2 regions of the Rouxiella sp. WC2420 genome follow, and region 1 is predicted to be linked to the other one. Evidence: riboswitches for the same ligand, from Rfam matches in the RefSeq annotation. Region 1 holds a riboswitch; the other holds the start of a gene.
What was found. A riboswitch is a leader RNA that binds a small molecule or an ion and turns the genes downstream of it on or off. The one in region 1 is predicted to bind thiamine pyrophosphate.

Region 1 (8,077 bases):
CGATCAACACCTTCGCTGCGCGGATTTTCTCTTGACCTTCCATGCCGACATCTTCCAGCAAAAGCTGTCGGCTATAGCGCATAAATTCATTATCGTTGAGCATGGTTGTCGTCCCGGTAAGGGCAAAGCTCGATTAATTGCTGCGTCGCTGCACGCCAGTCTGCTGCCTTGGTGATCGCGCTGACCACCGCCACGCTGCCAACACCGCATTCCATTACAGGCTGCACGCGCTCAAGGCTGATCCCGCCGATCGCAACAGTCGGGAATCTGCCGTTCAGTTGTTTGATGTGATGCGCCAACTCTGCCAGCCCTTGCGGTGCAGAGGGCATATCTTTGGTTTGTGTGGGAAATACGTGACCCAAGGCAATGTAGGAAGGATGCACACTGATGGCGCGTTCCAACTCGGCTTCATCGTGGGTAGAAACGCCCAAACGCAGACCGGCCTGATGAATCGCCAGCAAATCGGTAGTATCCAGATCTTCCTGTCCAAGATGAATACCGTAGGCCTGATGTTTCACCGCCAGATGCCAGTAATCATTGATAAACAGTCGCGCCTCATACTGGCGACCCAGTTTTATAGCCTCGATAATTGCCGGTTCAACCTCGGCGTCGGGCAGGTCTTTAATTCTGAGTTGCAGCGTTTTTACACCGGCTTCAAGCAATCGACGGACCCACTCGACACTGTCGACTACTGGATACAGGCCGAGGTAATAAGGCACTGCCGGAAACGGGGTAGACGGGATATTCATTTACCCACTCCTTCTTCAATTTTGTCGGCCGGATGATAAAGCTCGCTGCCGCGCTGGCGAAACTCTGCTGACATCTGCAACATGCCGGTTTCAACGATGTCGATCGGAATAGCTTGGGCTTCAAGCGCCGCGGCATATTCGCGAACTTCCTGAGTAATTTTCATTGAGCAGAATTTTGGCCCGCACATCGAACAGAAGTGTGCGACTTTTCCAGACTCTTGCGGCAGGGTTTCATCGTGATAGGCACGAGCGGTGGCCGGATCCAGTGCCAGATTAAACTGATCTTCCCAACGGAATTCGAAACGCGCTTTCGACATGGCGTTATCGCGGATCTGTGCGCCCGGATGGCCTTTTGCCAGATCCGCAGCGTGCGCGGCGATCTTGTAGGTAATCAAACCTTGTTTAACGTCTTCTTTGTTCGGCAAACCAAGATGCTCTTTTGGCGTTACATAGCACAGCATCGCGCAGCCAAACCAGCCGATCATCGCGGCGCCAATTCCTGAGGTAAAGTGATCGTAGCCTGGAGCAATATCAGTGGTTAGCGGCCCGAGGGTATAAAACGGCGCTTCATGACATTTATCCAGTTCTTCAGTCATGTTGCGGCGGATCATCTGCATCGGCACATGTCCAGGACCTTCAATCATCACCTGCACGTCGTATTCCCAGGCAATTTTAGTCAGCTCGCCCAGCGTTTTCAGCTCGGCAAACTGCGCTTCGTCATTAGCATCTTGAATCGAACCCGGACGCAGACCATCGCCGAGTGAAAGCGAAACATCGTAGGCCGCACAGATTTCACAAATTTCACGGAAATGGCGATAGAGGAAGCTTTCCTGATGATGCGACAGGCACCATTTCGCCATGATCGAACCGCCGCGTGACACGATACCTGTAAGCCGTTTGGCAGTCATCGGCACGTAGCGCAGCAATACGCCCGCGTGGATGGTGAAGTAATCGACACCTTGCTCGGCCTGTTCCAGCAGCGTATCGCGGAACATTTCCCAGTTAAGATCTTCTGCCACGCCGTTGACTTTTTCCAGCGCCTGATAGATTGGCACGGTGCCGATAGGAACCGGACTGTTACGCATGATCCATTCACGGGTTTCATGGATGTAGCGGCCAGTTGACAGATCCATCACCGTGTCCGCACCCCAACGAGTTGACCACACCAGTTTTTCAACTTCTTCTTCAATGGAAGAGGTGACCGCCGAATTGCCGATGTTGGCGTTGATTTTTACCAGGAAGTTTCGGCCAATGATCATCGGCTCAGATTCTGGGTGGTTGATATTGGCAGGAATGATTGCGCGGCCGGCGGCGACTTCGTCACGCACAAACTCGGCGGTAATATTCTGTGGCAGGTTGGCGCCAAAGCTTTCGCCCGGATGCTGTTGCAGCAGCACTTCACCGCGAATGCGCTCACGACCCATATTTTCACGCAGGGCGATATATTCCATTTCCGGCGTGACAATACCCTGGCGCGCATAGTGCAGCTGGGTCACGCATTTGCCGGCTTTAGCTTTGCGCGGACGGGGCAAGTGCTCGAAACGCAGATGATCCAGACCTTCGTCAGCCATGCGCTGCTGGGTAAAGCCAGAGCTGACCTGTGGCAGCTGTTCAGTGTCCTGGCGCGCTTCGATCCAGCGGGCACGTACTTTATCCAAGCCACGGTGCACGTCTATCTTTGATTCGGGATCGCCGTATGGGCCGGCGGTGTCATAAACCGGGATCGCTTCGTTATCTTCAAACTTCGGATCATCTTTAGTGCCGCCGATCATCGTCGGGCTGAGCTGGATCTCGCGCATTGGCACCAGAATGTCATCGTGGCTGCCCTGCAGATAAATTCGTTTGGAGTTAGGGAAGGCGACGCCCTGTAAGCTGTCGATAAAAGCCTGTGCTTCGGCACGTTGCTGACGACGATGACTGGTTTTTTTTACCGGGACATTCTGAGTATCAGGGGTGTTCGACATAGCAAATTCCTCGTTTTTGGCGATAGGGAAAATTGCTTGTCAGGAGATTTACAGCGGGAGTAAAGCGATGTGTCAGGACCTTGCGGCGCAGCAGTTTTTAACAACTACGGAGACGAACGGCCAAACGCAAATAAGTTACTCTTGTTCCCTTCGCGGGTACTAACCCGATCAGGTTCCGCGGATCCCGAATTAACGGTCTCAGCCTGGCAAATTTCCTTTTGGGAAGTCTGCGCTAGGCACTCCGACAAGAATTGGCCTGCGATTTCCAGGCCGTTTAAGAAGCCCCAATATACGAGGCTAATTATAAAACACAACCCTTTGCAGGGTTTTAGAACAAAACTGTTAAGCCGGTCGTACTATTGCCTCATCGTTTGCAACGGGTGGCAATGGCGCGATTTTAGTATCCAGAGCTAACGTAATGAGCTGATCTTCAAGCTCAAAACGGGCATCGAGTGCTTCCCCGATATCTGAGAGCGCATAGTTGAATTCGTAGATGTTCTCATCGTCGAGATCGGTTTCTGTATAACTGTCATGGAAAGCCATGATAGTTTCCGTATTGGCATCGAGCGCGGGAAAAATCCTTGCTGCCAGTAACGAAATTGCTGCTTGGGGGCCGTCGGATTCTTCAACTATCCTGTGATAAAGGTGAAAATGTCCTGCAGACAGGTAGTCAACCAGGTTATGGCAGAAGTTATCCAGGGCTTTCTCGTTCAGCGGCGTATGTTTTTCTTTATTAGGTTTCAGGCCAACGAGAGTGCAGTAAGAAACCAGGAGTTCCTTGCGCGCCTGCAGCCATTGATCGATCAACTCGTGGTTACCACCGACGCGTTGGGTCAATCTTTCAAGACGATTTAACATGGTTGAGTCCCTGTGAATAACGATAAATAGCCAATACGTTGAAGATTACTTATGTAACTTTTGTGTCCCAGACTTCTCAGTGTAGTCGAGGTTTGCAATAAAAAATGGAAATCCAAATAACAGATCAACACAGCGGCTGGTGGGTTATCAGTCTTGACGGCAAGCTGTGGTTGCCAGAGGGATCCTTGCCAAAAGGATCGGCCAGGCACTTTTCTTTTGTTGGCGATACAGGGCGACAGATCGGCGAGTGGCAGGGAGAACCGGTGTGGTTGATCCGCAAAAGCATGAAGGATCAAATGCTTTCTGCACGACAGCTGCTGGATCAGGATCGCGGATTGTTCCAGCTGGTAGGCCGTGGCGTTCAGCTCTCTGAATTCTATCGATCTCACAAGTTTTGCGGCTATTGCGGCCATGAAATGCACGTCAGTAAAACCGAATGGGCGGCACTTTGTGGAAATTGTAAAGAGCGCTATTACCCGCAGATTGCACCGTGCATGATTGTGGCTATCCGCCGCGGCAACGAGATCCTGTTAGCTCAACATGTTCGCCATCGCGGTGGTGTACACACGGTTTTGGCCGGTTTCGCCGAGGTAGGCGAAACTCTGGAAGAAACTGTCGTTCGTGAAGTAATGGAAGAGAGCAATATTCGGGTTAAAAATATCCGTTACGTCAGCTCACAGCCTTGGCCATTCCCAAATTCTTTGATGATGGCATTTATGGCCGATTACGACAGCGGCGAAATACGTCATGATCCCAAGGAGCTGCTCAATGCCGGTTGGTATCGTTACGATGCTTTGCCGTTGCTACCGGCCATTGGCACTATTGCCCGTCGCCTGATTGAAGATACCGTGGTTCTCTGCCGCGCAGAGGAAGAATCTTAGGCCCGACGTGCTACAATGTTCGCCTTATTTTTAGGCGCCTGGCTCGTGCTCACCAAAGTCAGGCTGCCCATCCGGGTCCGCCATACCCCAAAAGATCAGCAAAATATTAAAGGATCTTGTCAAGAATGAATGAGTTAAAAAACGATCGCTACCTGCGCGCACTGTTACGTCAGCCCGTAGATATTACCCCGGTATGGATGATGCGCCAGGCTGGCCGCTATTTGCCAGAATACAAAGCGACACGTGCAGAGGCAGGCGATTTTATGTCGCTTTGCAAAAATGCCGAGTTGGCCTGTGAAGTCACTCTGCAACCTTTGCGCCGTTATCCTCTGGATGCCGCGATCCTGTTCTCAGATATTCTGACCATTCCTGACGCCATGGGTCTGGGGCTTTATTTCGAAGCGGGAGAGGGTCCACGTTTCTCTTCGCCGCTGACTTGCTACGCCGACGTTGCCAAATTGCCAATTCCCGATCCGGAAGATGAGCTGGGCTACGTGATGAACGCCGTGCGAACTATCCGTAAGAATCTTAAAGGCGAAGTGCCGCTGATTGGTTTCTCAGGCAGCCCCTGGACGCTGGCAACCTACATGATTGAAGGCGGCAGCAGCAAAGCTTTCACTAAAATCAAGAAGATGATGTATGCCGAGCCTGCCACGCTGCACCTGTTACTCGACAAACTGGCCGACAGCGTAATTCTCTATCTCAACGCACAAATCAAGGCTGGTGCGCAGTCGGTGATGGTGTTTGACTCTTGGGGCGGCGTGTTGACTGGCCGCGATTACCTTGAGTTTTCCCTGAATTACATGCACAAGATTGTCGACGGCCTGATCCGTGAAAATGACGGACGCCGCGTGCCGGTTACGCTGTTCACCAAAGGCGGCGGACAGTGGCTGGAAGCGATTGCGGCGACCGGCTGTGATGCGCTGGGTCTCGACTGGACCACCGACATCGGCGAAGCCCGTCGTCGCGTGGGCGATAAAGTTGCGCTGCAAGGTAACATGGACCCGTCTATGCTCTATGCATCCCCAGCGCGTATCGAACAAGAAGTCGATACTATTTTGTCCAGCTACGGGCACGGCAATGGTCATGTCTTCAATCTGGGTCACGGCATTCATCAGGACGTTCCGCCTGAAAACGCCGGTGCTTTCGTTGAAGCAGTACACAGCTTGTCGCGCCAGTACCACCAGTCCTAAGAAAGGATTCTGCATGATCGATACCGGCGCAATGCGCGAAGAGCAGTTGATTAAGGCACAGCAGATCGTGCTGGAAGACTCGCCTTCGCCACTGCGTCCGGTGTTTATCGCGGGAGCTGATATTGGCTTTGAACAGGGTGGCGAAATTACCCGCGCGGCGATTGCCGTGCTGCGCTACCCCTCGATGGAGCTGGTGGAATACCAGATAGCCCGCATCCCTACGCAAATCCCCTATATTCCCGGTTTTCTTTCCTTTCGCGAATGCCCTGCGTTAATTGAAGCCTGGCAGATGCTGCAACATCGTCCCGATTTGCTGATGGTCGACGGGCAGGGCATTGCTCACCCTCGCAGGCTTGGCGTAGCCAGTCATTTTGGCCTGATGATTGGTGTGCCGACCATCGGTATCGCCAAAAGTCGCCTTTGTGGTCATTTTCTGCCGCTGGGCGATGCCGTAGGTTCCACACAGGCCTTGTGGGACAAGGATGAACAGCTTGGATGGGTGTGGCGCAGCAAGCTTCGTTGCAATCCGCTGTTTATTTCTCCGGGCAATGGTATCAGTGTCGCCTCATCGTTATATTGGGTTAAACAATGCAGCCGTGGATATCGTCTACCCGAGCCCACTCGCTGGGCTGACGCGGTAGCTTCAAATCGGCCCGCATTTCAGCGCTGGCAACGCCTGAGCGGCCAGCTTTAAGAATCCAGGCGTAGGAGGCTGTCATATTTTCAGGTAAACTCCCGCCCAGAAAAGTTAATGAGAAAATACCATGTTACGTAACCCGATTCATTTACGTCTGGAAAAGCTGGAAACCTGGCAACATTTGACGTTTATGGCCAGCCTTTGCGAACGTATGTACCCAAATTATCAGATGTTTTGCATTCAGTCAGGATTCGGCGAACCCCAGATTTATCGCAAAATTCTCGATCTGGTGTGGGAAACACTTGTAATAAAAGATGCAAAGGTTAACTTTGACTCCCAGTTAGAAAAGCTGGAGGAGGCAATCCCTTCTTCAGACGACTATGATATTTACGGCGTGTATCCGGCGATTGATGCCTGCATCGCCCTGGGTGAGCTGCTTCACTCGCGTTTAAGCGGGGAAACACTGGCCCACGCAATCGCTATTAGTGAAACATCAATTCGTACCGTTGCCATGCTTGAGATGACTCAGGCTGGCAAAGAAATGACCGATGAAGAGCTGAAAGTGATACCGGCGGTTGAAGAAGAATGGGACATCCAATGGGAGATTTTCCGCCTATTGGCTGACTGTGAAGAACGTGACCTCGAATTGATAAAAGGGTTACGTTCTGACCTACGTGAAGCCGCTGTGAGTAACATTGGGATAAATTTAACGCAATAAGGCAAGAAAACGTGATTTAACGCCTTATTTAGCGTATCTCAAGGCTTCACATCCGTACCCTGTCTGGTCTACATTTGGGGTGCGTAATAAAAAGTGGCTATCGGTGCGTGTATGCAGGAGGGTGCTGTCAATCGGCATATCCGTCGCACTCGATGCTTTGCAAACGATAAACACACTGTAAAGGATAACTTATGAACAAGACTCAACTGATTGATGTAATTGCTGACAAAGCTGATCTTTCTAAAACACAAGCTAAACTGGCTCTTGAATCTACTCTGTCTGCAATTACCGAGTCTCTGAAAGAAGGTGAAGCAGTACAATTAGTTGGTTTCGGGACTTTTAAAGTCAATCAACGTAACGAGCGCACTGGCCGTAACCCGCAGACAGGCAAAGAAATCAAAATCGCTGCTGCTACCGTTCCAGCGTTCGTTTCAGGCAAAGCTTTGAAAGAAGCTGTTAAGTAATTGCTTGCAGTGAAAAGAATAAACGAGGGGCCAGGCTGGTCCCTTTCGTTTATCACCACCGGACTGATGGCTGCGGTTATGGCCTTCAGTCTGGTCGGATGCAGTTCTCATAAAGATTCACCTCTCTTTAGCGCCAGCGGCTATGTCGCAGATCAAGGCATTTACCGCCTGTGGCGAGAAGACGACGATCAACACCGCCCACAAACCATTATCGACGTTTATAGCCCCTACTACGGTAAAGATACCGTCATCACGCGCTATGAATACACTGATGGCAATCTGCACCTGATTAAAGAAAGTCACGCGGCGACCAAAGAGTTGGGCGTGACGCTGCGTTTCGATCAGGAAGGCAATGTCAGCTTTATGCAGCGCCAGTTAGAAGATTCCCGCGAGAAGCTTTCGGCGGATGACATTGAGCGTTACAAGTATCAAGCCGATAAAGTGCTTAATCTCAGTAAAACCTTACGCGCCGGAAATGTGCAGTTAGTACAGGGCCGCTGGCGGCAGGGTGTGATCACGACTTGTGCCGGAGAACCAGTAACGGTAAGCCTGAATGTTAAATCGCAAGTCTGGCTGGCGAAACGTGCTGCAAGTGCTGATGACAAGCTGGGTC
Region 2 (8,077 bases), 340 kb from region 1:
ACAAAACTGGCAATGCCCTTGAGCAGCACAGCTTTGCGACTGTGATCCTTGGACGCTTTATCGGACCGACCCGACCTTTGGTACCGCTGCTTGCGGGCATGCTCAACCTGCCGCCTTATAAATTCGCCCCGCCAAACATTGTCGGCTGTATCACCTGGCCACCTGTTTATTTCTTGCCGGGTATTCTGGCCGGGGTGGCAATTGATATTCCGCACAGCCATGAAAGCTCGGTGTTCAAATGGGCGTTGTTTATTACCGTGGTGCTGATTTGGCTCAGTGCCTGGTTGCTTTGGCGCTGGCTGCGTTCTGATAAAACAAAATCGGATGCGGTTACTCGATGGTTGCCTTTGCCACGCCTGCGTTGGGTGAGTTTACTGAGCCTCGCGGCGACAGTGATTAGCATCTATATGCTAAGTAAGCAGCCGCTAATGCCGATTTACGCTCATTTGCTCTACAAGGTAATCACTCGGTAACAGCCTATCCCTTAGTGCCATGGCAGCGTTGGCCGCAAATGTGTATCCCGATAACTTAATTTATATGCTCATTGGGACTCACAAACTTGCGCCTTGCCATGGTGTCAAAATCCTTTAGCCAATAATTTTACTCATTCCCAATATTGCTGCTTCTGGGGCGCTGCCGTCGGTCAGTGCCTGAGTCGGCCCGTCATAAAACACGCGGCCATCAACCACCAGTAACGTTCTTTCAGCAATGCGCGCCGCATCGTCAAGGTTGTGCGACACCATCAGCAGTGTAAGTTGCTGCTGCTGACACACACTGTCGAGCAGGGCGAGCATTTCACTTCGCAGGGCCGGATCCAAGGCGGAGAAGGGCTCGTCCAGCAGTAAAATAGGCTGGCTGCGCAGCAGGCAGCGGGCCAGTGCCACACGTTGTCTCTGCCCACCGGAAAGCTGTGAAGGCAGGCGATCCAGACACTCTTTTAGCCCAACCTGTTGAGCCAGCTCAGTTAACTTCTGTTTCTGGTCGGCATCAAGCTTCAGGCCAGGATGCAGCCCCAGCCCCATATTCTGGCGAACCGAAAGATGCGAAAACAGATTGTTTTCCTGAAACAGCATCGAAACCGGACGTTTTGCCGGTGGCGAATGAGTATGATCCTGCTGATTCAGCTCGATGGTGCCTAATCCCGGCGACAAAAAACCGGCAATCAGGCTCAGCAGGGTGCTTTTTCCTGCGCCGCTGGGTCCAAGGATCGCCACGCGTTCGCCGGCAGCGATATGCAGGTCAAAGCGCATCGGTAAATGTTCATACAAATAAGTGACTTTATTTAGATTCAGCATGGCGGCCCGGTAATCTTTCGATAAGGGTAAACAGCAGGAAACATAATATCAGTAACAGCATCGCCGTCACTGCGCCTTGCTGGTTGCGGTACGAGCCCATCTGCTGATAGAGATAGAAAGGCAGTGTACGGAAATTTTCATTACCAAATAGCGCGATTACTCCAAAGTCACCTAACGAAAGCACACAGGCAAACGCCAGCGCCTGCGTCATCGGCCGTTTAAGGGCGCTCAATTCAATCCAGCGCAGCCTGTTCCAGCCCTTCATATCCAGCGACAAGCACAGCAATGAATAGCGCTCGGCCACGTCACGCATCGGATTTTCGAGAACTTTCAGTGCGTAAGGGATAGCCATCAGCGCATTAGTGAGAATTACCAGCATCCACGGTGACTGTGGCAGTCCGCTGGTGTCGCTGAGCAGCAAAAAGAAGCCGGTGGCCAGTACGATGCCGGGCATCGCCAAAATCAGCATTCCTGAAAGTTCCAGACTTTGCCCCCAGTTATTACGCTGACGCAGGCGAAGTTCGCGGCTGCTCCATAACAACATCATTGCCAGCAGCAGGCACAGCAGGCCGCTGCCAATGGCCAGTCGGACTGACATCCACAGCGATTGCCATAGCGCTTCCTGATGTAGCACGGCGAGCAGGGAATGATTCAAGCCGCTGAGGATGACGGCCACCAGCGGCGGCAAGATAAGCAGTAGGGCAAGCAGAATAAGTAAGCCATCGCTGAATCGGCGAAACAGTGAATCGGCCGGATCGCGCCAGCGCTGGGCGTGCGTATGCCCAACCGGCAGCGCCTGACTGAGCTTCTGGCTCAGCAGCACCAATCCAAGACAGCAGAATAGCTGAATCAATGCCAATAGCGCGGCGCGGCCTAAATCGTAGTCATAACTCAGAGCCTGATAGATAGCCAGCTCGATGGTAGTGGCTTTCGGACCGCCACCCAGCGATAGCACAGTGGCAAAACTGGCAAAACAGAGCATGAAAATCAGCGCGGCGGCGGGGAGAATTTGTCGTCTTAATGCTGGCCATTCCACGAATTTAAACTGTTGCCAGCCGTTCATGCCAAGCTGAGCGGCAAGCTGGCGCTGCTCGATGGCAATGTTTTCAAGGGATTGCAGCAGCAGGCGCGTTACCAGCGGCAAATTAAAGAACACATGAGCCAGCAGAATGCCTTGCAGCCCATAAGGCGAGAAACGGTATTGAAGCCCTAACGCTGCGAACAGTTGGGCGAGCCAGCCTTCGCGGCCATAAACGCTAAGGATACCAAACACCGCGACCAGCACTGGCAGCACCAGTGTCATGGCGCAAAGTCTCAGCAGCCATTGTCTGCCGGGAAAACGCCGCCGATAAAGGCTGCGGGCAAGTAAGATGGCCGGTAACACGGAACATAGCGCCGACAGCAGTGCCTGCCAAAAGGTGAAACGGATGACGTGCCACAAATAGCTATCCTGCCAGACGGCTTTTAGCTGGAGTGCCGGGGCATGGCGCAGCAGTGAGCCGAGTGCCAAAAAGGCCACCAGCAGGATAACCAATGCGGCTATGGCACCGGGCCATAGCCAGTTGGGGATTAATGGCTGACGGCGTTCTGCCATGCCTGGATCCATTTACTGCGGTTCTCAGCGACGGTTTTGGCGCTGTATTGAAGCGAAATGCTCGGTACGGTCAGGGCATCATATCCTGCTGGCAGCGGCAATTTCACCACCGGATACATCCAGTTGCCGGTAGGAATAGCGTTCTGGAAACCCGGGCTGGTGACAAATTTCATAAATTTGGCCGCCAACTCCGGATGCTTGCTGGCCGCAAGCTGGCCGGCAACTTCAACTTGCAGATAGTGACCTTCGCTGAAATTGGCCGCCGCGTAGTTGTCTTTTTTCTCTTCAATAATATGGTATGCCGGAGAAGTGGTGTAGCTCAGCACCAGATCGCTTTCCCCTTTCAGGAACAGGCCATAGGCTTCACTCCAACCTTTAGTGACCGTTACAGTCTTCTTCGCCAGCTTCTGCCAGGCCTCTGGCGCTTTGTCACCGTAAACTTTTTGCATCCATAGCAGCAGGCCCAAGCCAGGCGTGCTGGTGCGTGGATCTTCATAGATGATTTTCCAGGGCTGCGGGCTGTCGACCAATTCCTTCAGACTCTTCGGCGGGTTTTTTAGTTTGTCTTTGTTATAGACGAAAGCGAAGTAACCATAGTCGTAAGGAACGAAAGTGCTGTCGTGCCAGCCGCCCGGAATATCGAGCTGAGTTTGGTCGACGGCAGGTTTGGCAAACAGGCCAGTTTGCTCGGCTGCCTGCAACAGGTTGTTATCAAGGCCTACAACCACGTCGGCTGGGCTGTTTTTCCCCTCCATCCGCAGGCGGTTCAGCAGTGAAACGCCATCTTCTAAAGGAACATATTTCAGCTCGCAGCCGCAGTCGGCTTCGAAAGCTTTCTTTATCGCCGGGCCAGGGCCCCAATCGGCGGAGAAGGAGTCGTAGGTGTATACAGTGAGAACAGGCTTGGCAGCGAATGCCGGTGCAGCGACCAGCATCAGGCAGGGCAGTAATTTTTTAAACACTTTGCACTCCAACTTTTACCTTGAGAGAAAAATAGGCGTGGCAAAGGACTTTGAGTCAGCAAAATGCACTCTCAAATCCCTTCGCCGGTATTAACCGGATCAGGTTCGACGGGTTTTTTCTCAGCCTCAGACCGAACTTGCCTGCGCAAAATCAGTGGATCAGCACCCCGTTGAGAACGGCGCTATTGTAGAGATTATGTGACAGCGTTGAAAGCAGGTTTATGCGTCGGGGGGCGCAAACCAGGCAGATTTAAAGTCAAACCAGCCCAGAGTATTCATCCTGACCCCGCGCATGCTGCGTTGTCCTTGTAGCAATAACCAGTGGTGAAATAGCGGGTGTACATGGTTGTCGTTGACTAATTTCTGTGACCATTCCGCCAGCGGAAACTCACCGGAGCGCCATTGATTGGCGGCAATTTGCAGCCTGTCATCGAGGCAGTGCTGCATCAGCGGCAGTTCAAACAGGGTAGCAAACAGCGAAAACTCAATCGGCAAGGTGAAGTTTGCGCTGCCGAGCCAGATATCACTTGCGGCTTCTCCATTTTGCCACTTGGCGTAATCCACCACCTGAATATTAAGTTTAACATCATGTTTGGCCAGCAGAGGAGTCAGAGCCTGGCAAATGTCCCGATACTCAGAATGATCGCTATAAAAGGTGATGGTTAGCTATTGAATATTATAGGGTTTTGGCTGCTGAATCTGCGGGCGTCGATGGTGCCAGCGGGGTAACAGGCCGTAAGCCGGCGACCAATAGCGCTGATAAGCAGGGGCAGAAGCATTGAGCAGGGCAATCGGATTAAGCACCTCGCAAAGCCATTCACGCAGTGCCGGGTTCCTTCCCACGGTAGATCGCTGGTCGAAAAGCACAAAATAACAGCCTTCTTCGAGCCGACTTTCCAACTGATCGTTGGCGGTGTCATCAGCCTGTAGCTGAACGCCAGAATGTACCAGTTCCTCGGTCAGTTCCGGCAGTACCCAAATATTCACCTCATCAAGCAATGCACGATAACCGAAATAGTCATCGAAGGCGCGTATCTTGAGCTGTGTTGGCTGGTTATGAACCACTGCATAAGGTCCGGTACCCATTGGATGACGGGCAAAATCCTTCAGCGTTTGCCATTCTTGAGGCAGGATAAGCGCATGCACGCTGCCAAGCAGCCAGGGTAACCAGCGGTCTGGCGTATGGAGAAAAATATCTATCACGTTAGGGGTGGGCGATTCGACGCGTGAAAAATGACTAAACAGTGGGTGAGAATCGAGCCGCGCGAAAGTCGTGATTATATCAGCCATTTCCAGCTCGCGGCCGTGGTGAAAATGAATCGCCGGGCGCAGATAAAAACGCCAGTGCAATGGAGTCACTTCCTGCCAGTGATGTGCGATATCGCCGCGCAGTTCCCCATTTTCCTCATTTATACCAATCAGCCCGCTAAAGATCTGCTTCGCCAAATGGGTCTCGGAACGACGTAGCATGCTGCCGGGAAGCAGGCTGGGAAGAGAGCGGTAGTAAAGGACGCGAAGTATATGTTTCCCCTGGCGAAAACGACGCCCGAGCTGTGAAAGCAGCATTTGGCGAACTACCGTTTTGTCTCCCACCAGCTGTACTAACTGATCAACGCGGTCCTGCTCCAGCAGTTCCTCGGCCCGCATCTGCTGCAATGCCAGACCAGTAAACAGAAACGTTAGCCGCGACTTTTTACCTCTGCCAGCTTCCGCCTCCCAATGGAGCCAGCCCTCATTTTGCATGTTGCCCAGCAGCGATCGCATATGTCGGCGCGAACAGCTAAGGGCTTCGGACAGCGCCTGTAACGTAGTTTCTACGGGTTCTCCATGGCAAAACTGCCATAGGCGAAGGAACTGCTGCTGCAAACGTGGCGATGACATAAAAGAGGAACTCCTGTAAGCAAACCCATCAATTTATCTTTCCCTATATTACGACCATAATCTCTGGCAACAAAGAGTCCTGTAGCGTGATGCTTGCTGCTTCACTGCTGCCAGCCGTTTTCTGAGTAATGGTGAAATGTCGCCAGCCAGTGAGGTCACTCACTGGTTTTTTTGTGTTTACTCTCTTACGCTTAGAGTTGAATGTGCCTACACGCCATACAGTTCGACTGTTATCAGGGATGGTTTATGTCTTCTCGCCGTTTATCACTTATATTTGCAACTTTCCTGCTAGTGTCTTTTCTGAGTGGAATAGCCGGGGCGCTACAGGCGCCGACTCTCAGTCTGTTTCTCACCAATGAAGTCAAGGTCAGGCCACTGTGGGTCGGGCTGTTCTATACCGTCAATGCGCTGGCCGGGATTGTGATCAGTTTCCTGCTGGCCAACTATTCCGATAAAAAGGGTGATCGTCGCAGGTTATTGTTTTACTGCACTCTTTTGGCGATTGGCAATAGTCTGGTTTTTGCTTTTAGCCGAGATTATCTGGTGCTGATAAGCGTTGGGGTATTGCTGGCCGCGATCGGCAACGCCTCAATGCCACAGTTGTTTGCTCTGGCACGTGAATACGCCGACCGTTCCGCCCGCGAAGTGGTGATGTTCAGCTCGATGATGCGGGCAACGCTGTCGCTGGCCTGGGTGCTGGGACCCCCCATCTCCTTTATGCTGGCGCTTAATTACGGCTTTACCCTGATGTATCTCTGTGCTGCGGCGGTATTCGCCTTTGGCGCGTTGATGGTGTGGTTTTTTCTGCCCTCGGTCGAAAGGATCGAGCAACCGGTCGATGAAGTGGCCGTTCCCGTTAGTGCATGGAAAAATCGTGACGTGAGGCTCCTGTTTATTGCCTCGCTGCTGATGTGGACCTGCAACATTATGTACATCATTGATATGCCCCTATATATCACTGCGGACATGCACTTGCCGGAAGGATTGGCCGGACTATTGATGGGCGCTGCTGCCGGGCTGGAAATTCCGGTGATGCTGATTGCTGGAACACTGGTAAAGCGCACCGGTAAAAAACGTCTGATGCTTTGTGCGACTTTGTTTGGCGTATTGTTTTATTTGGGGATTATCTTGTTCCAGTTCAAAGCAGCGTTAATGATCCTGCAGCTGTTTAACGCGATTTTTATCGGCATTATCGCGGGTATTGGCATGCTGTATTTTCAGGATTTAATGCCGGGCAGGGCAGGTTCAGCGACGACTTTGTTCACCAACAGTATCTCCACCGGCGCTATTTTGGCTGGCGTATTGCAGGGCACGATTGTAGAAAATTTTGGGCATTATCAGGTGTATTGGGCGGCGTTAGGGCTTTCAGCTATCGCGCTAATCCTGATGACCCGGGTTAAAAATGTCTGACCCGCCGAGAGACGGGTCAGGAGTACTGAGCTAACGAATTAACGCATAAAGGCAGGCTGAGTCTTCTCGTAGGCCGAGATACTGTCTTCATGTTGCAGCGTCAGACCGATGCTATCCAGCCCGTTCATCATGCAGTGGCGGCGGAAACTGTCTATCTCAAACGGATAGCTTTTGTCGCCAGCGCGCACAACTTGATTTTCGAGATCGACGTCGAAATGAATCCCAACGTTTTCCTTCGCCAATGTAAACAGCTCGTCAATTTGCTCTTCACTCAGCGTCACCGGCAATAGCTGGTTATTAAAGGAGTTGTTGTAAAAAATATCAGCAAAGCTTGGCGCGATTACGGCGTGGAAGCCGTAATCGGTCAATGCCCATGGCGCATGTTCACGAGATGAGCCACTGCCAAAATTTTCTCGTGCCAACAATATGCTGGCACCCTGATATTCAGGTTTATTCAGAATAAAATCAGGGTTAGGCGTATAGCCCTGACCTTCCAGATAGCGCCAGTCATAGAACAAAAACTGGCCAAAACCTACGCGGGTCACCATTTGCAGGAACTGCTTCGGCACAATGGCGTCGGTATCGACGTTAGCGATATCCAATGGAATGACCAGACCGCTATGGGTAATGAATTTTGCCATGAGCGTCTCCTTAATTCAGTTCGCGGATATCGGCAAAGTGACCGGCAACCGCTGCGGCTGCTGCCATAGCGGGGCTGACCAGATGAGTCCGGCCTCCGCGACCTTGACGGCCTTCGAAATTACGGTTGCTGGTAGAGGCACAGCGCTCTCCTGGATTCAGACGATCGTTGTTCATGGCGAGGCACATCGAGCAACCCGGTAAACGCCACTCAAAACCGGCATCGATAAAGATCTTGTCCAGACCTTCCTCTTCAGCCTGTGCCTTGACCGGGCCGGAACCTGGTACCACAATCG

Region 2: it holds a riboswitch for thiamine pyrophosphate, as region 1 does, so the genes downstream of both, thiB (thiamine ABC transporter substrate binding subunit) here and thiC (phosphomethylpyrimidine synthase ThiC) in region 1, are expected to answer to the same signal.

Annotation. Positions count from the first base shown of each region.
Region 1 covers NZ_CP165628.1:4,938,825-4,946,901, reverse strand. The annotation lists gene AB3G37_RS22775 (ThiF family adenylyltransferase) at 1-103, opposite strand, end outside; gene thiE (thiamine phosphate synthase) at 90-749, opposite strand; gene thiC (phosphomethylpyrimidine synthase ThiC) at 746-2,713, opposite strand; TPP riboswitch at 2,842-2,967, opposite strand; gene AB3G37_RS22760 (Rsd/AlgQ family anti-sigma factor) at 3,056-3,571, opposite strand; gene nudC (NAD(+) diphosphatase) at 3,676-4,452, shown strand; gene hemE (uroporphyrinogen decarboxylase) at 4,578-5,645, shown strand; gene nfi (deoxyribonuclease V) at 5,659-6,339, shown strand; gene AB3G37_RS22740 (YjaG family protein) at 6,410-7,000, shown strand; gene hupA (nucleoid-associated protein HU-alpha) at 7,192-7,464, shown strand; gene AB3G37_RS22730 (DUF1481 domain-containing protein) at 7,531-8,077, shown strand, end outside.
Region 2 covers NZ_CP165628.1:4,596,171-4,604,247, reverse strand. The annotation lists gene AB3G37_RS21240 (DedA family protein) at 1-473, shown strand, start outside; gene thiQ (thiamine ABC transporter ATP-binding protein ThiQ) at 588-1,295, opposite strand; gene thiP (thiamine/thiamine pyrophosphate ABC transporter permease ThiP) at 1,279-2,889, opposite strand; gene thiB (thiamine ABC transporter substrate binding subunit) at 2,865-3,851, opposite strand; TPP riboswitch at 3,910-4,031, opposite strand; partial or broken gene sgrR (HTH-type transcriptional regulator SgrR) at 4,071-5,732, opposite strand; gene AB3G37_RS21215 (MFS transporter) at 5,979-7,142, shown strand; gene leuD (3-isopropylmalate dehydratase small subunit) at 7,181-7,783, opposite strand; gene leuC (3-isopropylmalate dehydratase large subunit) at 7,794-8,077, opposite strand, start outside.